Regions from separate parts of the uncultured Oscillibacter sp. genome, predicted to be linked through region 1. Evidence: riboswitches for the same ligand, from Rfam matches in the RefSeq annotation. Region 1 holds a riboswitch; the other holds the start of a gene.
What was found. Region 1 has a riboswitch for lysine ahead of Q1M04_RS11960 (Na+/H+ antiporter NhaC family protein). Riboswitches for the same ligand answer to the same signal wherever they lie in the genome.
Positions count from the first base shown of each region.

Region 2: linked by a shared signal. The riboswitch ahead of dapA (4-hydroxy-tetrahydrodipicolinate synthase) and the one ahead of Q1M04_RS11960 (Na+/H+ antiporter NhaC family protein) in region 1 are both predicted to bind lysine.

Region 1 is NZ_CATMPS010000027.1:5,740-16,436, forward strand. Features, by position in the region: gene Q1M04_RS11925 (sporulation sigma factor SigK) at 1-159, opposite strand, end outside; gene Q1M04_RS11930 (GIY-YIG nuclease family protein) at 353-664, shown strand; gene Q1M04_RS11935 (hypothetical protein) at 606-884, shown strand; gene Q1M04_RS11940 (metallophosphoesterase family protein) at 1,051-1,524, shown strand; gene Q1M04_RS11945 (CatB-related O-acetyltransferase) at 1,651-2,289, shown strand; gene Q1M04_RS11950 (Dabb family protein) at 2,371-2,655, opposite strand; gene Q1M04_RS11955 (pyridoxal phosphate-dependent aminotransferase) at 2,671-3,873, opposite strand; lysine riboswitch at 4,170-4,346, shown strand; gene Q1M04_RS11960 (Na+/H+ antiporter NhaC family protein) at 4,420-6,171, shown strand; gene Q1M04_RS11965 (TraX family protein) at 6,320-7,171, shown strand; gene Q1M04_RS11970 (hypothetical protein) at 7,199-7,471, shown strand; gene Q1M04_RS11975 (XdhC family protein) at 7,510-8,487, shown strand; gene Q1M04_RS11980 (molybdenum cofactor biosynthesis protein B) at 8,532-9,029, opposite strand; gene Q1M04_RS11985 (sulfate/molybdate ABC transporter ATP-binding protein) at 9,043-10,095, opposite strand; gene modB (molybdate ABC transporter permease subunit) at 10,086-10,697, opposite strand, start outside.
Region 2 is NZ_CATMPS010000017.1:15,543-26,239, forward strand. Features, by position in the region: gene Q1M04_RS09620 (DHHW family protein) at 1-1,002, opposite strand, end outside; gene Q1M04_RS09625 (MBOAT family protein) at 1,015-2,409, opposite strand; gene Q1M04_RS09630 (DUF4358 domain-containing protein) at 2,413-2,910, opposite strand; gene Q1M04_RS09635 (low specificity L-threonine aldolase) at 3,067-4,083, shown strand; gene Q1M04_RS09640 (hypothetical protein) at 4,136-4,297, opposite strand; gene Q1M04_RS09645 (TrkA family potassium uptake protein) at 4,372-5,022, opposite strand; gene Q1M04_RS09650 (TrkH family potassium uptake protein) at 5,038-6,357, opposite strand; gene Q1M04_RS09655 (M20 family metallopeptidase) at 6,434-7,537, opposite strand; lysine riboswitch at 7,690-7,858, shown strand; gene dapA (4-hydroxy-tetrahydrodipicolinate synthase) at 7,967-8,854, shown strand; gene dapB (4-hydroxy-tetrahydrodipicolinate reductase) at 8,851-9,570, shown strand; gene dapD (2,3,4,5-tetrahydropyridine-2,6-dicarboxylate N-acetyltransferase) at 9,680-10,375, shown strand; gene Q1M04_RS09675 (diaminopimelate decarboxylase) at 10,420-10,697, opposite strand, start outside.

The sequences.
Region 1 (10,697 bases):
AATGAGCACCTGCCGGGCCTCCGGGTCCCCCTGGGCATACTTTTCCAGCCACTCCCGCTCCTCGGCGGCGGTCAGGGGCTTGGGGAAGGACCCGCCGCCGGAGAGGCGCAGGGAAAACAGCAGCGTATTGGCGAACAGCAGCAGCGCGGCGGACAGCATAAGACCTCCTTACCGGAGCCCGAGGCCCCGGCTGCCGCTTTCCCGGCTGGCGGCGGACCGAATTTAGGAGCGGGATGCCCGCCCTCTCCTCTTAACCTATGAAAACCGGGGAAGTCCCTATGCGGCCTTTGCATTTGAAGCGCCGGTATGGTATAGTGTTTCCCGGAACCAGAGAACGAAGGGAGGCGGCGGCATGGGCTGGACGGTGTACATCCTCCGCTGCGGGGACGGGACGCTCTACACCGGCTGCACCAACGATCTGCCCCGGCGGCTGGCAGCCCACCGGAGCGGCAGGGGCGCTAAGTACACCCGGAGCCGCCTGCCGGTGGAGCCGGTTTACCGGGAGGAAGCGGTGGACAAATCCGCCGCCCTCCGGCGGGAGGCGGCCATCAAGCGCTTGGACCGCCGGAAAAAGCTGGCGCTGATTGGGGAAAAGGAGGGGCAGGATGGAGATTCGGCCGCTGCGGGAGACGGACAGCCGCCTGGAAGTCCGCCGGATTTATGAGGAGAGCTGGAGGTCCGCCTGCCGGGGCATTGTCCCCCAGGCGTACTTGGACGGCATCCCCGCCGGGCGCTGGGCGGAGGCCCTGGATCGGCCCGGATGGGATACCCTCGTCCTGACCGTGGTGGAGCGGCTGGCCGGGAGGTCCTGTACCTCCGCCATATCGAGTAATACGAAAGGGCCCCGGGAAACAGGCAGTCCCGGGGCGGCGAAAGGCTTTTAGAAAAATGGGCGGATTTTGCAAACATGCCGGGCAAATTCTTAATAAAGTATAAATTTGGTCCGCAGATTCTTGCAAATTCGGAAGGACTTTACTATACTGATGCTTACTATTTGACGGAGGAAGCAGGGAAAGCCCCGCGCTGAACGCGGAGAGGAGGAGCACCTTTATGAAAGTGCTGGTTTTGTCCGATTCCCATGGGAATATTTTTAATATGATCCAGGCCGTGGAGCGGGAGGCGCCCCGGATGGTTTTCCACCTGGGGGACTGCTGGCGGGACGGGGAACGGCTCCACGACCGCTTCCCGGAGCTGCCCTTCGAGCAGGTATATGGCAACTGCGACTATTTCCGGGGCTCCCGGGAGGCGGAGAAGCTGCTGTGCCTGGGGGACAAGCGAGTGCTGCTGTGCCACGGGCACACCTATGGCGTGAAGCAGTCCCTGCTGGCGGCAGGCCTGGCGGCGGAGGAGAAGGATTTGGATCTCTTTTTGTTCGGGCACACCCACAAGCCCCTGGTGGACATGCGGGGGAAGACGCTGTTTTTAAACCCCGGCAGCATTGGGGACTACGCCCGGCCTACCTACGGCGTCGTGACGCTGGAGAACGGGAAGCTGGACGCCCGGACGGCGCTGCTGCGGGGATAGAGCGGCGGTTTTGCCGCGATGCTCGAAACACGCTTTAAAATCGAAGGGAGTGGGAGCGGGTGAGGCGCTGCATTGCCTGAGCCGGAATCGTCCAAACTAACGTCAAATGAAAAAGGAGAAGATTCCATGACGATTCCGGCTTCCACGAAGCTGTACCCCAGGACAGGGGACAGCCAAACCATCTATCTGAAAAACGCCGTCCAGAATCCAAGAATTGAAATTGGCGATTTTACAATCTACAACGATTTTGCCCGCGATCCCAGGGACTTTCAAAAGAACAACGTGCTGTACCACTACCCCGTCAACGGCGACCGGCTGGTGATTGGGAAGTTCTGTTCCATCGCCTGCGGGGCGCGGTTTTTGATGAACAGCGCCAACCATGCCCTGGGTTCCCTGTCCACCTATGTGTTTCCCATCTTCTACGAGGAGTGGGGCCACGGGATGGAGGTGACGGAGGCCTGGGACCACCGGGGGAATATCGTAATCGGGAACGACGTGTGGATCGGCTATGAAGCGGTGATCCTCTCCGGCGTCACCATCGGGGACGGGGCCATCGTGGCGGCCCGGTCCGTGGTGACCAGGGATGTGCCGCCCTATACCATCGTGGGCGGCGTTCCCGCCAGGCCTATCCGGCGGCGGTTTGACCAGGAGACCATCGACGCGCTTTTGGAGCTGCGGTGGTGGGACTGGCCCCTGGAAAAGCTCTCGAAAAGCCTCCGGGCCATCCAGGCGGGAGACCTGGAAGCCCTGCGGCGCAGACGCTGAGCTTCTTGCAAATTGAAAAGAGCCGCGCCGTGATTTCACGGCGCGGCTCTTTATAGATACGGCGGCATTGATGTCGAGACTTTATAAAACCTCGTAGTCCACCGCCACCCGGTCCTCCCGGATGGACTTGCACAGGGCGGAGACCGCCTTGTGCCGGGGGTCGTTCTTATAGGCTTCCAGGTCCTCCAGGCTGTTAAACTCGCTGACCAGCACGGCGTCGTAATTCCTGGCCCCCACGTTTCGGGCGACCTCGCTTTGAAGAAGCTGGGGGACAACCCCTTGCAGGGCCCGGAGGCCGCCGAGGAACTGTTCCTGTTCCGCCTCGGTGCCGGGGCGGAATTTCCACATGACGATATGGCGAATCATGAAGGGCCCCCCCGCTTACCTGCCGTTTTTCCGGTTGTACGCCTCGATGCCCAGGCCCAGCAGCTCGATGGCCCGGGTTAGCTCCTTGGGCTGCGTGACGTAGGCGATGCGGACCTCGTTTTTCCCCTTGCCGGGGGTGGCGTAGAAGCCCTCGCCGGGGGCGTACATGACGGTTTCGCCCTGGTCCTCAAACTCCTGAAGGAGGAAGTACTGGAGCTTTTCCGCGTCGTCCACGGGGAGGGTGGCCATGACGTAGAACGCGCCCTCCGGGGAGCTGTGGGTGACGCCGGGGAGCTTGGAGAGGGCCGCAACCAAAGCGTCCTTCCTCCGGCCGTACTCGTCCCGGACGGAGGCCAGGTATTCCGGCGTCATGGTTTGGTAGAGGGCGGCGGCGCCGAGCTGGTCCAGCGTGGCGGCGCAGAGGCGGCCCTGGCAGATCTTCATGGCCAGCTCCATAAAGTGCCGGTTCCGGGAGATCAGCGCGCCCACCCGGGCGCCGCAGGAGGAAAAGCGCTTGGAGATGGAGTCGGTGACGATGATGTTCTCCGCCGCGTCCTCGAACTTCAGCAGGGAGCTGAGGGGTTCCCCGGAGTAGATGATCTCCCGGTAGACCTCGTCGCTGACCAGGAAGAGGCCGTGCTCCTTGCAGATGTCCACCAGGAGGCGCTGCTCCTCCCGGGTGAGCACCGCGCCGGTGGGGTTGCCGGGGTTGGTGATCATGACGGCCTTGGTGCGGGGGGTGATGAGGGGCTCGATTTTCTCCCGGCTGGCGAAGCGGTAGCCCTCTTCCGCCGTGGTGGGGATGGGCACGATTTTCCCGCCGGTGACGCCGATGAAGGTGTCGTAGTTGGGATAGAAGGGCTCGGGGATCAAAACCTCGTCCCCGTCGTCCAGGATGCAGGCGGCGGTGAGCTGAAGGGCCTCGCTGCCGCCGTAAGTAGCCAGAATATCCTCCGGAGCCAGGGAGACGCCGAAGCTCTGGTAATAATTCCGCACGGCCTCTAAGTACGTGTCCACGCCACCGGCGGGCGCGTAGGCCAGAACGGAATTTTGAAAGCCCCGCACGGCGTCAAAGAATGCCTGGGGGGTCTCCACGTCGGGCTGTCCGATGTTCAGATGGAGGACGCGCCGCCCGGCTGCCTCCGCCGCCACCACATAGGGGTGGAATTTCCGAATGGGAGAGAGGCTGCACGCCTCGCATTTGCTGGAAAACTTCATCCTTTTCGCCTCCTTGGGGCTTTGCGTTTTTTTGCTGCGCAGACTGCGCATTTCCTTATTGTAGCACCTCCTCGGCCCATGTCAAACGCTTTTCCAAAAATCGTCGTTTTGCCCGACAGAGCCGGGGAGGCCGGGGCGGAGGCTGGTCAAAGTGCGCAAAGGCGGGCGGCCCGTCCGGGGAGGGGGCGGGAGATCCCCGCCGAAAGATCCCGGTTTCAGGGACCTCCCGGCCAAAAGGGCGGAAAAATTTTCTGAAAAGTGGTTGACATTTCGGGACAGGCTACTATAATAGGGGCCAGCATGATAGAGGCGCGGACGTCAAGAGTACGCCTCCCCAGAGGTTCAGGAGCCGGGGAGGGGGAAAGGGGCTTCCGCCGAGGCTTCGCCCTCCCCCCTGAGGGAGCCGGAGCCGGGCCGCGGGGAGAACATCCCCCGGACTGTCACCTCTTCGGAGGTGGAGCGCTGTCGTGGATTCATCCGAAAGTGTGTACGGGTTGAAGTCATGACGAGCTGTCATGACTTTATTTTCATTTAGGAGAGAGTGCTATGAGAACCCTGAGAAGACGGTTTTTGCCTCTGCTGGCGGTTGTAATGCTGCTGTGCGCGGCCATGACCGTACCTGCCCTTGCCGCCGGGGAGGACCCAACGGAACTGGCGGGCACGAAGTACATTGAGTGTCCCGACTGCGGAACCTCCGGCGTCGTCCTTTCCGGCGAGGGGGAGGCCGTTTCCTGCGAAACCTGCGCGGACAGCGGCTATGTGGGCTATGTGGAGTCCCCCAGCCCCTTCTACAACACCTTCTGGTCCTTGATTCCCCCCATCATCGCCATCGCCCTGGCGCTGATTACCAAGGAGGTCTACTCCTCCCTGTTTTTAGGGATCCTGGTGGGCGGCCTGCTGTACTCCAGCTTCGCCTTTGAGGCCACCATCCTCCATGTGTTCAACGACGGCATCGTGGCCTCCGTCACCGATTCCTACAACATGGGCATCCTGATCTTCCTGATTATCCTGGGCTCCATGGTGTGCCTGATGAACAAGGCGGGCGGCTCCGCCGCCTTCGGCCGCTGGGCTAAGGACCATATTAAAAGCCGCGTCGGGGCCCAGCTGGCCTCCGTGCTTCTGGGCGTGCTGATTTTCATCGACGACTACTTCAACTGCCTCACCGTGGGCAGCGTCATGCGGCCCATTACGGACAAGCACAACATCTCCCGGGCAAAGCTTGCCTACATCATCGACGCCACCGCCGCCCCGATTTGCATTATCGCCCCCATCAGCTCCTGGGCCGCGGCTGTCGCCGGCTTTGCCGAGGACGGCCAGGGCTTTAACCTCTTCCTCCGGGCCATCCCCTATAACTACTACGCCCTGCTGACCATCGTCATGATGGTGGGCATGATCCTTATGAAGGCCGAGTTCGGCCCCATGGCGAAGTATGAGAAAAACGCCATCGAAAAGGGCGACCTCTTCTCCGGCTCCAACCCCTACGCCGGGGCGGAGGACGACGCGCCCGAGGACAAGGGCCGGGTGCTGGACCTGGTGCTCCCCGTGGTGGTCCTCATCATCTGCTGCGTCATCGGCATGATTTACTCCGGCGGCTTCTTTGACGGCGAGGGCTTTATCACCGCCTTCTCCAACTCCGACGCCTCCGTGGGCTTGATGCTGGGCTCTGCCTTTGCCCTGGTGTTCACCCTGGTTTATTACCTCATCCGCCGCTCCATGAGCTTCAAGGAAATGATGGGCTGCATCCCCGAGGGCTTCAAGGCCATGGTCCCCGCCATCATGATCCTCACCTTCGCCTGGAGCCTGAAGAACATGACGGACTCCCTGGGCGCGAAATTCTTCGTCCGGGACTTCGTCCGGACCTCCGCCGGCGGCCTCCAGATGATCCTGCCTCTGATCGTGTTCGCCATCGGCTGCCTGCTGGCCTTCGCCACCGGCACCTCCTGGGGCACCTTCGGCATCCTGATTCCCATCGTGCAGAACGTCTTCTCCATGGACAACCCCATGGCCATCGTCTGCATCTCCGCCTGCATGGCGGGCGCGGTCTGCGGTGACCACTGCTCCCCCATCTCCGACACCACCATCATGGCCTCCGCGGGCGCCCAGTGCGACCACGTAAACCATGTGTCCACACAATTGCCTTACGCCATCACCTGCGCGGTGGTGTCCGGCGTCACCTACCTCATCGCGGGCATCCTGGTGAGCATGGGGGCCCCGGGCCTGCTGGGCCTGCCCATCGGCATCGTGCTGATGATCGGCGCGCTGTTTGTGATCCGCTCCAAAAATCCCGGCGCAAACTAAGCCGGCCCCCGGAAGGAACTCCACCTTCCTTCTGCCCGCGCCCGGTCCTCGACCGGGCGCGGGCCTTTTTGGGGTTGACTTTCTTTTATGACTGTATTATTATAGCAATACACCAACTCAATAATACAAAATGAAAGGAAGCACGCGCATGGAGAGTATACGAACAAGGGGCCTCAGCTCCACAGGGCTGAAATGGATTGCCCTGATTTTGATGGTCCTAGACCACATTCACTATTTCTTCGCTTACACAGGACGGGTGCCGGAGTGGTTCAGCATGGCGGGGCGGCTGGCCGCGCCGCTGTTCCTGTTCTGCCTGGTGGAGGGATTTTCCCATACGCATGACCGAAGGCGGTACTTCATGAAAGTATACGCAATCCACCTTCTGATGTCCGGCCTGCTGCTTTTGATGCTATGCGGCCTTCTTCCGATCCGGCCCGACGGATTCTATCCCATGAACGGCATGATGACCTCCTTTGCTATTTTAATGGTGGTTTTTCAGGGGATCGACTGGCTGGGGGAAAAGCGCTGGGGCCCGGGGCTGGCGGCGGTGGTCCTGCCCCTGGCGTGGCCCATTCTGGCGGGGCTTCTGATGCGGGGCGTGCCCGCCCTCCAGATGCCCCTGCTCGCCCTGGGCTATACCCTCCTGCCCATGTGGAACAGCAACCCGGACGCCAGCATTTCCGTCATTGCAACAGGCGTGCTTCTCTATGCGTTCCGCCGGAACCGGAGGGTCCAGGCCGGGGCTTTCGTGGCGGGAACCATGGTGTTTTCCTTCCTGCTTCCCCTGCTTTTGCTGTTCCAATCCCCGGAGTTTCACTGGACCATGATGTTTACCACCGCCTACGAGTGGTACGGGGCCCTTGCGGTGGCTTTGATGCTGTGTTACAATGGAAAACGGGGCCGGGGGCCGAAGGCTTTCTTTTACGCCTTCTACCCCGCTCATGTCTACATCTTATACGCGCTGTCCTGGGCAGCGTATCCGCTTCTGGCGGGAGGCTGACGGGAGAGCGGAAGGGAGGCCGCGCCGGTGGTGGAGATCCGCATCGACTTCGGGGACAGGAACAGCACCCCGGTCCCGGAGGAAGCGGCCATGCGGGAGGCCATGGCGGAACAAGCCATGGCGCTCTATGAGGACTTATCCCCCAGGACCCCGGTCCACAGCGTCTCCGTGCACTACAGCCATGAGGCGCAGGAGGACGAACGCGGCGGATCTCTGCGGCACTCCATTACGGTGGGGCTGCCGGATGGTACGCCGCTGACCCGGGAGATGGTGCTTTCCGGGAACCTGGAAAGCCGGTAGGCCCCGGATTTCCCTCTCATTAAGAAAGGAGCGCCCTTATGCGCATGATCTTTGAAAATCTGCTGGCCCTGCTGGACCGGGGGGAGGACGCCGTGCTGGTGACGGTGGTCTTGGCTCAGGGGTCCACCCCCCGGGGGGCCGGGTCCCAGCTTTTGGCGGGCCGGGAGGGCCTGATGGCCGGGACCATCGGCGGCGGACCGGGGGAGGCCCAGGCCCTGACTTTCGCGGCGGAGCTGCTGCGTGAGGGGCGGTCCGCCGTCCGCCGCCTGGAGCTCCGCCACGGCGGGGAATTGGATTCCGTCTGCGGCGGAGAGCAGACCGTGCTCTTCCAGCGCATTCCCCGTGACAACGGGAGCTGGCGGAGCGTGGCCCAAGAGGTTTTAAAGCGGCTGGAGGCCCACCGGAGCGGCTGGCTGGCCCTGGAGGCCGGGGCGGACCCGGCCCTGCTGGAGGCGGGCCCCGCAGGTCCCGTCTGGGACGGGGAACGGTTAACCTTCCCTCTGCCGGTGGGGGAACGGGTGGTGATCTTTGGCGGCGGGCACTGTGCCTTGGCACTGGTTCCGGTTCTGCGGAGCGTGGGCTTCCGGGTGGCAGTGTTCGACGACAGGCCAGAGTTTGCCTGTAAAGAGCGCTTCCCGGAGGCGGAGGCGGTGGTGTGCCATGCGTATACGGATATCGCCGGAGGATTGGAGCTGACGGCGGAGGACTACGCCGTGGTCATGACCAGCGGCCACAGCCATGACTTCGAGGTGGAGGAGCAGCTCCTCCGGCGGCCCCTTCGCTACGTGGGGGTCATGGGCTCCCGGACGAAGACCGCTTATGTCAACGGAAAGCTCCGGGAGGCGGGCATTTCGGAGGAGGCCACCCGGCGGGTCCACACCCCCATCGGTACCGCCATCAAGGCGGTGACGCCGGAGGAAATCGCCGTCAGCATCACCGGGGAGCTGATCTATGAGCGGGCCCTCCGGCGGGAGGCCGCCGGGAAGGCGGGGCATAGCTGCCCATCACATTTATAAAGTATAGAAAGAATCCTCCCGCCCCTTGGGCGGGAGGATTCTTTTCACGAAAAGGCGGAGGTACAATCGGCGGGCCCGCCCAGAAGCATCTTCAAGCCGTGCTCCAAGGCGGGCAGCACCGCTTCCAGGTTTTCCCGGGCCGCCTTGGGGCTGCCGGGGAGGTTGATAATGAGGGTCCCGCCCCGGATGCCCGCCGCCGCCCGGGAGAGTATCGCCCGGGGGGTGATGGCCAGGGACGCGGCCCGCATGGCCTCCGGGATGCCGGGGGTCAGACGCTCGCAGACGGCCAGGGTGGCCTCCGGGGTCACGTCCCGGGGGGAGAAGCCGGTGCCCCCGGTGGTCACCACCAGGGCGGCCCCGGTTTGGTCCGCCAGGCGGACGAGGGCGGCTTCAATGTCCGGCTGCTCATCGGGGACGACGCCGGTTTCCAGAATGGAATACCCTGCCTCCTCCAGCAGGGAGCATACCAGCGGGCCCGCTTCGTCGGGGCGCTGGCCCCGGAAGCTCCGGTCGCTGACGGTGAGGACGGCGGCGGTATACAAATGAAATCTCCTCCTATTTCAATAACATCAGGTCCTCCGGGCGGACCGCCGCCCAAAGGCGCTCCCGGTCCGGCAGGGCGGCCCAGGCGTCTTTTGCCAGCTCCATCCAGAGGGGCGGGGCCCCGGGGGAAGCCGCCTCCGGGCGGAGGGCGGCGAACACGGAAGACACGTCCTCCGTTACCCGGACGACTTGACAGGGGAAGGCGTTGACCGCCCCCGCCTCCTCCGGGCGGACGCGGTCAGCCCGGAGGCCTAAGGCCGCGGCTCCCTCCCGCCAGGGGGCGCGAAGGACCAGCCCCCAGGCCGGAACCTCCACCAGCCCCGGGGCGGGGCCGGGGCGGACAGGGGCGAAGTTTTTGCACCCGGAGAGCCGCGCGGCGGCGACGGTGCCGGGGTTTGCCATCAGCTCCGCCATGGACGCTGCCGGAGCGGACTTCCCGTCCTCCAGCACGCAGACCCGGGAGCAGTTCCGGTAAACCTCCCCCCGGTCGTGGCTGACCCAGACGGCGGGGCCTGGGAAGCGCTCCAGAACCTCCCGGAGCTCCTGCTCCAGCTGCCATTTCAAAAAGCCGTCCAGGGCGGAAAAGGGCTCGTCCAGCAGCAAAACCCCAGGCTCCGCCGCCAGAATGCGGGCCAGGGCCGCCCGCTGCTGCTGCCCCCCGGAGAGCTGCCGGGGATAGAGGCCCGCCTGATCCTCCAGATGCAAAAGGGCCAGCAGCTCCGCCGTCCGCTCACGGCGCCGCCGCTTGTCCATGCGGCCCAGGCAGACGGCCACGTTCCGCTCCACCGTCATGTGGGGAAACAGGGCGTAGCTTTGAAAGAGGAAGCCCACCCGGCGCTGCTGGGGCGGGAGGTTCACTCCCGCCGCGCTGTCAAAAAGGACCCGTCCGTCCAGCGCAATCCGCCCCCGGTCCGGCCGGTCGATGCCGGCGATACATTTGAGGGTGGCGCTCTTCCCGCAGCCGGAGGCCCCCAGCAGGGCCAGGGCCGCTCCGTCCTCTGCTGTGAAATCCACGTCCAGGAGGAAGTCCCCGTAACGCTTTTGTATCCGGGCGGTCAGGGCCATGAGCGCCCCTCCTTTCGCTCCAGCAGGTTTACCGCCAGCAGCACGGCGGCGGAGATCCCCAGGTTCACCAGCACCCAGCGAAAGGCCAGGGCGTCCTGCCCGGTGCGCCAGAGCTGATAGACGGTGGTGGAGACGGTGGCGGTGCGGCCGGGGGTGTAGCCCGCCAGCATGGACGTGGCCCCGTACTCCCCCAGGGCCCGGGCGAAGGCCAGCACCGTCCCCGCCAGAATGCCCTGGCGGCAGACGGGCATCTGGACCCGCCAGAAGATATAGAAATTGCTGAGTCCCAGGGTCCGGCCCGCCTGGGCCAGGGTCTGGTCAAAGGACTCGAAGGCCCCCCGGGCGGTGCGGTACATCAGGGGGAAGCTCACCGCCACAGCGGCAAAGACGCCGGACTGCCAGGTCATGGCCAGCCGGAGGCCGAAGGCTTCCAGAAACCAGCTCCCCAGGGGCCGCCGGGGCCCCAGGGCCAGCAGCAGCAGCCAGCCCACCACCGTGGGGGGCAGCACCAGGGGCAGGGTGAGGACCACGTCCAGCACGCCCTTTACCAGCCGGGGGGCGCGGGCGATGACCTGAGCGGCGAAGACGCCCAGGAAGAACAC
Region 2 (10,697 bases), on a different contig from region 1:
GACCTCCTCAAAGCGCAGGGCCAGGAAGGGGGCCAGGGAATCCGCGTAGGAATCCCGGATCACCAGCAGCTTCCCCTCCCCTTCCGGGTTCTGAATGACGCAAAGCGGCTGGTTGCCCCCCAGAAAGGCGGAGTATTTATCCTTCTTCCCCAGATAGTCCCAGTCATACAGCCCCGCCTCCTTCGGCGTGCCGTCCCGCCAGGAGGTGACCGTCAGGCCGCTTTCCTCCACCCAGAACTCAATGCTGTCCGGCTCCAGCCAGTGAATGCCGGACTGGGAATACAGGGTCCCCTGGAACCCGTTGGAAACCGGGAGGTCCCGCGCCTTCACCGCCTCCGGCTCCGGGACCTCTTCCCCCCGGCCCAGGGCCTCCATCAACGCGGCATAGCCGTAGTAGGCCCCCAGGGTGGTCCAGTGATGGTCCGTGCGGTAGAAAATCCCCTCCCAGGTCCTCTCCCCGGCATGGTCCCGGAGGGCCGTCAGGAAATCAATAGGCTCCACGCCCTCCAGCTCCGCCGCCCGCGCGATGAAAGCCGCCTGGTCCCAGCTCTCCGCCCCCCTGGGCAGGCGGTCCCGCCAGATTTCCGCCGCCGAGGGGATCAGGCCCAGGTACACCGGAAGCTCCGTCCGCTCCGCCAGGCGGGAAACGTAGCTCAGGTTCTTCTCCTCCAGGCCGTCCTTGGGCGGCTCCACCTTGGCGATCAGGGCATCGCCGCAGAGGTAGACTCCGTTGAACTCCCGCTTGCCCAGGACTTGCTCCGTCCGGGCCTTGAGACCCGTCCATTGGTCCCGGAGGGGGAACTGGTCCGCGAAGTACTCCTCCACGCCCTTGGTAAAGCTGCCGTCCTTCAAGTCCTCCCAGGAGAATTCCGGGAACTGGGCCAGGATCCGGTTCTCCACGTCGGAGCGGTCCCGGTCCGGCAGGAGGAGGTGCCAGACAAGCAGCCCCCCCAGAAACACGCAGAAAAAGGCCGACAGGAAGCGGCTGTATCTTGTTGTCATCTCACCGCCTCCTTAAAACCGGAAATACAAGAAGGGATTGTAGCTGCCGTCCACCAGATAAGCGGTGGAGACAACCAGCCCCAGGGCCATCAGCACCGGGGCCAGGACCTTCCTCCCCCGCTCCGGTATCTTCTTCCAAAGGTCCGCCGCCAGGGTGGTGGAGCCCAGGGCCAGCAGGAGCAGAATCAGCGCCCAGCTCCGCAAACGGTACCCGTCCGGGGCGGACCAGAGGGGCCCTCCCCCAAAGCACACCGCCAGATACCGTCCGCAGACTCCCAGGTCCTCCATGGCGAAGATGCCCCAGCCCACGAAGACCACCAGCAGCGTATAGAACCGCTTCACCAGAACCGGCGTCCGGGCGAGGAGGTCCCGGAAGACGAACCGCTCCAGAATCAGCCACAGGCCGAAATACAAGCCCCACAGGACAAAGTTCCAGCTGGCCCCGTGCCAGAAGCCGGTGCAGAACCAGACAATGAGCAGGTTCCGAAGGGTCTTGGCGCTCCCCGCCCGGCTGCCCCCCAGGGGGAAGTACAGGTACTCCCGAAACCAGGAGGTCAGGGACATGTGCCAACGCCGCCAGAACTCCCCCACAGAGGTGGAGAGATAGGGGTGGTCAAAGTTCTCGTCAAACCGGAAGCCCAGAATCCGCCCCAGGCCGATGGCCATGTCGGAGTAGCCGGAAAAGTCAAAGTAAATCTGAAGGCCGAAGGCGAACAGCCCCGTCCAGCCCCCTGCAACCGTCAGCGCCCCGGCGTTTTGAGAGGCCTGGCAGATCTCCCACAGGGCCCCGGCGGCGTTGGCCAGCAGCACCTTCTTGGCAAGGCCCGCGGTAAAGCGGCAGGCTCCTTCGGCAAAGTCCCGGGACGTGACGGTCCGGTGAACCAGCTCCGCCGCCACGGTCTTGTACTTCACGATGGGCCCGGCGATGAGCTGGGGAAACAGCGTCACGTAGGCCCCGAAGCCGATGATGTTCCGCTGGACCGGCGCGTCCCGGCGGTAGACGTCGATGGTGTAGCTCATGGTCTGGAAGGTGAAGAAGGAAATGCCCAGGGGCAGGGGCAGTCCCAGCTGGGGAACCGTTATCCCCGGAAGCAGGGACAGATTCGCCGCCAGGAAGTCCCAGTACTTGAAAAAGCCCAGGAGCAGAAGGTTGAACACCACCGACTGCCCCACGAACCAACGGGCCAGCCGGTCCTGCTGCCGGAACCGCTCCACCAGGAGGCCGTGGGTGTAGTCGATGAAGATGGAGAGGAGCATAACCCCCACGTACACCGGCTCTCCCCAGCCGTAGAAAAAAAGGCTGGCCAAAAGCAGCACAAAATTACGCCGCCGAAGCGGCGTAAGAAAGTACAGCGCCAGCGTCAGCGGCAGATATCCGAACAAAAACGTCAGGCTGCTGAAAACCATGGCCTACTCCTTGGATTGGAATTGGAGGCGGAACTGCTCCTCTAAAACCTCCTGATGCGCCCCGGAGGCAATCAGGGCCACGTAGGCCCCCTCCCGCAGCACCTTGGCCGCCTTCCAGGCCTCCAGGCTCTCGGGATACCAGGCCCCGCCCTCCGCCTGGGCGTCGATTCGGGCCTGGAGGATGGCGGCGGCGGACTCCGCGTCCTCCTCCGTCTCCCCCTGCATCAGCACAATCTCATTCACGTCGGAGCTCATGGCCGGGATCTTGACAACCAGCTGCTTCGCGGGGATTTCGGAAAGGCCGGGGTAATAGCCCTCCAGCAGCTCCCCCTCCACGTCCGCCATGTAACCCTCTTCCCAGCCGCAGGACTCCTCCATCCCGGCGTACAGGGTGTTCAGGGCAACATCCGGCTCCTCCGTCCCGCCTTCTTCCCGCTGCCTGCCGCAGCCGGAAGCCAGCAGCAGCAGAGCCGCCAGAATCCATACCGCTCTCTTCTTCAAACGAATCTCCTCCCGCTCCCAGTTCCCGGACTGCCGGGAAAATTTTCTCGTTCTGTTCCTTGTTTTTATACAGGATTCGCGCTATAATTTCAACATCAAATCTGTAACATTCCGTAACAGTTCTTCCCTGCGGTTGTTACTTTCTGGAGGTTCGCCATGTACAGTTTCCGAAACGACTACAGCGAGGGGGCCCACCCCAAGGTGTTAAAGGCCCTCACCGAGACCAATTTCCAGCAGACCCGGGGCTACGGCCTGGACCCCCTCTGCCAAAAAACGCGGGACCTCATCCGCTCCCTCTGCGCCGCGCCGGACGCGGACGTCCACTTCCTGGTGGGGGGCACCCAGACAAACCTGCTGGTGATTGAGTCCATGCTGAAGCCCTATGAGGCGGTGATCTCCGCCCACACGGGCCACGTCAACGTCCATGAAACCGGGGCCATCGAGGGCACGGGCCACAAGGTCATCGCCGTCCCCGGCCCCGACGGGAAGCTGACCCCCGCCATGATCGAGTCCGTGCCGGAGCTCCACAGCGACGAGCACCAGGTAAAGCCCGCCATGGTCTATGTCTCCAACACCACGGAGATCGGAACCGTCTACTCCAAGGCGGAGCTCCAGGCCCTCCGGCAGTGCTGCGGCAAGCACGGCCTCCTCCTCTTCCTGGACGGGGCCCGGCTGGGGCCCGCCCTGGCCTGCGGGGACCTGACCCTGCCGGACTACGCGGCCCTCACCGACGCGTTTTACATCGGCGGCACCAAAAACGGCGCCCTCTTCGGCGAGGCCCTGGTCTTCGCCAAGCCCCGTCCGGACTTCCGCTGGCACATGAAGCGCCGGGGGGCTATGCTGGCCAAGGGCCGTTTGCTGGGGGTCCAGTTCCAGGCCCTGCTGGAGGATGAAACCTATCTGGAGGCCGCCCGCCATGCCAACGCCCTGGCCCTCCGCCTCCGGGACGGGGTGGCCGCCCTGGGCTATCCCCTGCCGGTGGAGTCCCCCTCCAACCAGCAGTTTCCCGTCCTGCCCAACGAAGCGGTCACGAAGCTCCAGGATATGGGCTATGAGTTCGAGGTGGACCACGCCGTGGACGCGGGGCACACCATGATCCGCCTGGTAGCCAGCTGGGCCACGCCGGAACAGGCGGCGGAGGACTTCCTCCGGGACCTGGCCTCCTGCAAGTAACGCTCCCAACGCGCCCCCTCCGGGTTGGCCGGAGGGGGCGCGTTTTTCGCGGCTACTGAATGTGCTCCTCAGGAAAATTGTCCAGCACCCGGAAGCCCATCTCCTCGGACGTCGCCAAGGGGTACTTGTAGATGGAATCCGGGTCTTGAATGGGGCAGATCCTCTTTTCCGGCTCCAGCCGGAGAAAGGGCTTGCCATCGTCAAGGTTATTCACTGCGCGCCTGTCCTCTGACATGAAACATCACCTCAGAAACAGCATGCGCAAAACCTCGAATTCTATGTTGAAATTTAATGTAAATTCATCAGGCGGATGCCCGCCTCCTTGTCCCCGGCCACAATGATGTGGACGTCGTCCCGGAAGCGGTAGTTGGGGTCCACCAGGGGGACCACCACGTCGCCGCTCTTCACGCCCAGGATGTTGACGTTGTATTTCCGGCGGACCTCCAGCTCCATTACCGTGTGGCCCTCCCACTCCTCGGGGATCTCCAGCTCGAAGATGGCGAATTTCGGCGTCAGCTCAAAGTAGTCGAAGACATTTTCGGCGGAGAAGCGGATGGCGGCCCGGCGGGCCATGTCCATCTCCGTGTGGACCACATGGTCCGCCCCGATCTTCCGCAGGAATTTAATCTGCCGCTCCTGGTCCGCCCGGGCCACCACGAACCGGGCCCCCAGCTCCTTCAGGGCCGCCGTGGCCTCCAGCGAGCACTGGAAATCGTCCCGGACGCAGACGAAGCAGATGTCGAAATTCCGCACGCCCAGGGACTCCAGCACCTGCTCGTCCTGGCAGTCCCCCACACAGGCGGCGGTGGCCATGCCCGCCACCTTCGCCACCTTCTCCTCGTCCTTGTCCAGCACCATAACCTCATTCCCCAGCTCCAGCAGATACCGGGTCAGGTGCCGCCCGAAGCGGCCCAGGCCGATGACCAAAAAGGATTTCATGCTCCGTCCTCCCTCTCAACCAATCAAAATCTTCTCCGGCACATAGCGCAGGCCGTTCCCGGCGTCCCGCCCCTTTGTCACCGCCATGGCAACGGACATGCTGCCCACCCGTCCGGCGAACATCATCAAAATCACCGTCCACTTGGAAAGAAGCGGCAGCGAGCCCGTCAGGTTCCGGCTGAGGCCCACGGTGCTCATGGCGGAAAAAGTCTCGTACAGCGCGTCCACCAGGCCCGCGCCCTGGACGCACAGCACCATGCAGCCGCACAGGGCCCCGAAAAGGTAGATGCCGGCGGTGGAGTAGGCCTTGTGGATGTCCCCCTCGTCCAGGCGGCGGCGGAAGACGTTCACGTCGCCCTGCCGCCAGATCCGGGCCCGGACCCCCAGGGCCAGCACCGCGAAGGTGTTCACCTTTACGCCACCTCCCGTAGAGCCGGAGGCCGCGCCCACAAACATCAAAGCCAGCATCAAAAGCACGCCCCCCTGGCTCAGGGAGGACTGGTCCACCGAGGCGAAGCCCGCCGTCCGGGCCGTCACCGACTGGAACGCCGCCATCAGCGCCCGGGTGGGGCCGTCCGCCCCGGCGAAGGCGTGGTCCGCCTCCAAAAACCAAAAGGCAATCCCGCCCCCGGCAAAGAGGAGCAGCGTCACCGTAAAGGCGATTTTGGAGTGAAGCCGCCAGCAGCGGAAACGCCGCCCGTGGGTCAGGATGTCGTCCCACACCAAAAAGCCCAGGCCCCCGCAGATGATCAAAGCCATCAGCACGAGGTTTAAAAGGGGCTCTCCCGCCTCCGTGGTGATGGACGCGCCGGTGCCCAGAAGGTCAAAGCCCGCGTTGCAAAAGGCGGAGACGGCGTGAAACACCGCCATCCACAGCCCCTTTCCCAAGCCGTACCGGGGGCAGAACCAGAGGGCCAGCAATAGGGCTCCCAGGCCCTCGCACATAACCGTCACCAGCAGGGCCCGCCGGGCCAGGCGGACAACGCCCCCCAACTGCAAGGCCCCCACGCTGTCCTGGAGCAGGGCCCGCTGCCGCAGTCCCACCCGCCGCCGGGCCAGCAGCGCCGCCGGGAGGGAGGCCGTCACAAAGCCCAGGCCCCCGATTTGGATGAGCAGCAGCAGGACCGCCTGGCCGAAGGCGCTGAACTGAGTGGCGGTGTCGTACACCGTCAGTCCCGTGACGCAGGAGGCCGACGCGGCGGTAAACACGGCGCTGGTCCAGGGAATGCCCTCCCCGCTTCGGGAGGCGATGGGCAGGGACAGCAGGCACGCCCCCGTCAAAATCAGGAGGGCGAAGCCCAGGGCGAGGGTCTGCACGGCATTTGGTCTTCGCATAAGGAGCGTTCCTCCTAAAATATGGTTTCCCTTTCTATTATACCCCGTTTTTTCCCATTTGCAAGTGGCCCCTGCGTCATTCCAGCAGGAGCAGCCGCTTCAGGAACTCCACGCCCTGGGGCAGGACCGTCTCATCGTCGAAGCAGAACTCGGGGGAGTGGAGCTCCGGCGTATCCCCCACGCCCAGCAGGAAGAACAGGCCCGGAACCCGCCGCTGGTAGAAGGAGAAGTCCTCCGCCGTCAGCGTGGGGGCCGCCAGCGGCAAGGGGGCGTGCTCCCCCAGCCCGGCGCGGACCATCTCGTAAAGCCCCTCGTGGTTCCAGACGGCGGGGTAGCCCTGGCTTAGATGAACCTCTACGCCGCAGCCGGTTTCCGCCGCGACCTCCCGGCCGATCTCCTCCAGCCTTTGGCGGCAGAGGGCCTGGGCCTCGTCCCGGAAGGTGCGCAGGCTCCCCTCCAGCACCGTCCTGCCGCTGACGGCGTTGCGGACCGTGCCGGAGACCATCTTTCCAAAGCGCAGCACCACCGGCTCCTCCCCCGGCAGGGCCTTTGCCATCTCATAGGCCCGCAGGAGGTACTCCGCCCCCGCCGCCAGGGCGTCGACGCCCTCCGCCGCCTTGCCGATGTGGACGCTCTTCCCGGTGAGGCGCACCGTCACCTCGTTGGACCGGGCCATGATGGGGCCGGGGCGGCAGTAAACCCGTCCCTGCTCCAGCTTGGGCCACAGGTGCATGGCGAAGACCCGGGCGGCACGGTACCGTTCCAGGATTCCGGTATCACAGAGCTTTTCCGCCCCACCGGTGGTCTCCTCGGAGGGCTGGAAGAGAAAGAGGACGTTCCGGGGCAGCTCCGCCCGGCGGGCGGCGGCGTACTCCGCCAGGGCCAGGGCCATGGCGGTGTTCCCATCATGGCCGCAGGCGTGCATGGCCCCGGAGTTTTCAGAGGAGAAATCCAGGCCGGTGGCCTCCTCAACGGGCAGGGCGTCCATGTCCGCCCGGAAGGCCACGGTTTCGGCCTTCCCGGCGTCCAGATAGGCGCAGACGCTGGAGGGAATGGGAGAAAACGCCTCCATCTCAAAGCTGGCCAGGGCAGAATGAACGTAGGCGCAGGTCTCCGGCAGACGGTCGTCCAGCTCGGGGATGCGGTGCAGGGCGCGGCGGTATTCAACTACAGGCTGCATAGCGGGGCCTCCTTGCGTTTTATTCAGCAAACCACAATATAGCACGTTCCGGCGCTTCCCGGCAAGGGGCGGCGGCGTTTTCGTCGGTTTCCACAAGGACTTTTTGCGCCTTCCCCCTTGCAACCGGGTTTGGAAGATGATATGATAGCCAAAAATGAGATAGAGGCGCGGAGACGATGAGGTCGCGGGAGCCGGCAGGCTGGGAACGCGAGGGAGGCAGCTCCGCCGAATCTTCCGCCCAGGCGTGGGCGGAGGATGGGCCCGGGGGAAAAACCTCCGGGACTGTCCGCGGCTCAAAGCCGCGGGGGCGCTATCCGCTTACAGAACCGCCGTTTTCGGCGTGGAGCCTGTCGGTAGGAGCGCGGCCTCTACCGGCTTTTTTATACGATTTCCCATCCCCGACTCTATACAAAACTGGAGGGCATTCAAATGAAATTCAACAACCCCACCGGCTCCATCGTCGCCATGATTACCCCCTTCCGCCAGGACGGAAGCGTCAACTTCGACGTGCTCACCGGCCTTTTGGAGCGGCAGATCGCCGCCGGGACCGACGGCATCCTCACCCTGGGCACCACCGGCGAGTACCCCACCATGAGCCATGAGGAGGACGCCTCCGTGGTGGCCCACACCGTCAAGGTGGTAAACGGCCGGGTACCCGTCATCGTGGGCAGCGGCTCCAACTGCACCGCCACTCAAATCGAAAAGAGCGTGGAGTACCAGGACATGGGGGCCGACGCCCTGCTGCTCATCGCCCCCTACTACAACAAGGCCAACCCCGAAGGCATGGTCCGCCACTTCGCCGAGACGGCGGATAAGGTAAAGATTCCCTGCCTTCTGTACAACGTGCCCGGCCGCACAGGCTGCTCCATCCCCGTCTCCGTGGTGGAAACGCTCAGCAGGCACCCCCAGATCTGCGGCATCAAGGAGGCCAGCGGGGATATGTCCTACGCCATGAAAATCGCCCACTGCGTGGGGCCGGACTTTGCCCTCTACTCCGGCAACGACGACATCACCCTGCCCCTGATGAGCATCGGCGGAAGCGGCGTCATCTCCGTCTTCGCCAACGTGATGCCCGGCATGTGCCGCCAGATTGTGGCGGACTACGCCGGGGGAAACCAGGCCCGGGCCCTGGAAAACCACCTGAAATACCTGAAGCTGATGAACGGCCTCTTCATGGAGGTCAACCCCATCCCCGTCAAGTCCGCCATGAACATGATGGGCCTGAACGCGGGGCCCATGCGCCTTCCCTTGTGCGAGATGAGCGGCGAGCATCAGGCGGCCCTCCGGGCCATGCTGGAGGAGGCGGGTCTGCTGTGAACTATATTTTGATCGGCCGGGGGAAAATGGGCTCCCTCATCCGGGAGACGGCCCAGGCCGCCGGAGACGAGATTCAGGCCGCCTTTGACATCAACGACATCGACCAGCTGGGCAAGCTCGGAAAAGCGGCCGACGTGGTCATCGACTTCTCCCGGCCCGGCTCCCTGCCGGAGGTGGCGTCCTATGTCCGCCGGACCGGCACGCCCCTGCTCTCCGGCACCACCGGCCTCTCCCAGACGGACCACGCCCTGCTGGAGAGCCTGGGCGCGTTTGCCCCGGTGCTCTGGTCCGCCAACTACTCCCTGGGCGTGGCCGTCCTCTACCGGGCCCTGGCGGCAGTCTCCGGGGTGTTGAGGCCGGACTTTGACATCGAGCTGACGGAAACCCACCACAACCAGAAGGCCGACGCTCCCAGCGGCACCGCCAAGCTGCTGCTGGAGGCCATCGACCCCGCCCGCGCCCTGACCCCGGTCTATGGCCGGGAGGGAAACACCGGCCAGCGGCGGAAGGAGGAAATCGGCGTCCACGCCCTCCGGGGCGGCACCGTGGCGGGGACCCATACCGTCCACTTCTTCGGCCCCGACGAGGAGCTGGAGTTCACCCACCGGGCCGCCAGCCGTCAAATCTTCGTCAACGGCGCGCTGCACATGGCCCGGCTGCTGCCGGGGAAGCCCAACGGGGTATACGACCTGCAAAAAATCCTGTTTGGAGAGTGAGTTACTTTTCTTGAAAGAAACGTAAAAAAACGTTATCTTGCTGCGTCATGCAGTGGTTAACCCAGCCCCTGCGACGGCAGCGCAGCCGCATCTTTATGGAGGATTCTTTATGAACGCACAGGAGATCATCGACTATATCGCGAACTCGGAAAAGAAGACCCCGGTCAAGCTCTATGTGAACACCACCGCTCCCGTGGACTTTGGATCTGCCAAGGTCTTCGGCGGTCAAAACAGCTTCACCGTCTTCGGCGACTGGGCGGAGCTGGGCCCCATTCTGGAGGCCAGCCGGGAGAAGATCGCCGACCTTGTCATTGAGAACGACCGCCGGAACTCCGGCGTGCCCCTGCTGGATTTGAAGGGGGTAAAAGCCCGTATCGAGCCCGGCGCCGTCATCCGGGAGAAGGTGGAAATCGGCGAAGGGGCCGTCATTATGATGGGGGCCGTTATCAACATCGGCGCGGTGGTGGGCCCGGGCACCATGATCGACATGGGGGCCGTGCTGGGCGGACGGGCCACGGTGGGGGCCCGCTGCCACATCGGCGCGGGGGCCGTGCTGGCCGGCGTGGTGGAGCCCGCTTCCGCCACCCCCGTCGTCGTGGAGGACGGCGTGCTGGTAGGGGCGAACGCCGTGGTTATTGAGGGGGTCCGCATCGGCAAAAACGCCGTGGTGGCCGCCGGGGCCGTGGTCATTGAGGACGTGCCGGAAAACGCCGTGGTGGCGGGAAGCCCCGCCCGGGTTATCAAGATGAAGGACGAGAAAACCGAGGGCAAGACGGCCCTGGTGGACGCGCTCCGAAAACTCTAAAGCCAAAGAAACCGCCTGGGAAGCTGCTTCCCAGGCGGTTTTTCTCACCAAATCAAGGTCGCGAAATAGTCCTCCAGCGTCTCCGCCCGGCGGATGAGGTCCACGCCGCCGTCCTCCCGGAGGAGCAGCTCCGCCGAGCGGAGCTTGCCGTTGTAGTTGTAGCCCATGGAAAACCCGTGGGCCCCCGCGTCGTGGATCACCAGCAGATCTCCCCGGTCCACCTTGGGCAGCATCCGGTCCACGGCAAACTTGTCGTTGTTCTCGCAGAGGCTTCCCGCCACGTCGTATTTGTGGTCGCAGGGGGCGTTCTCCTTCCCCATCA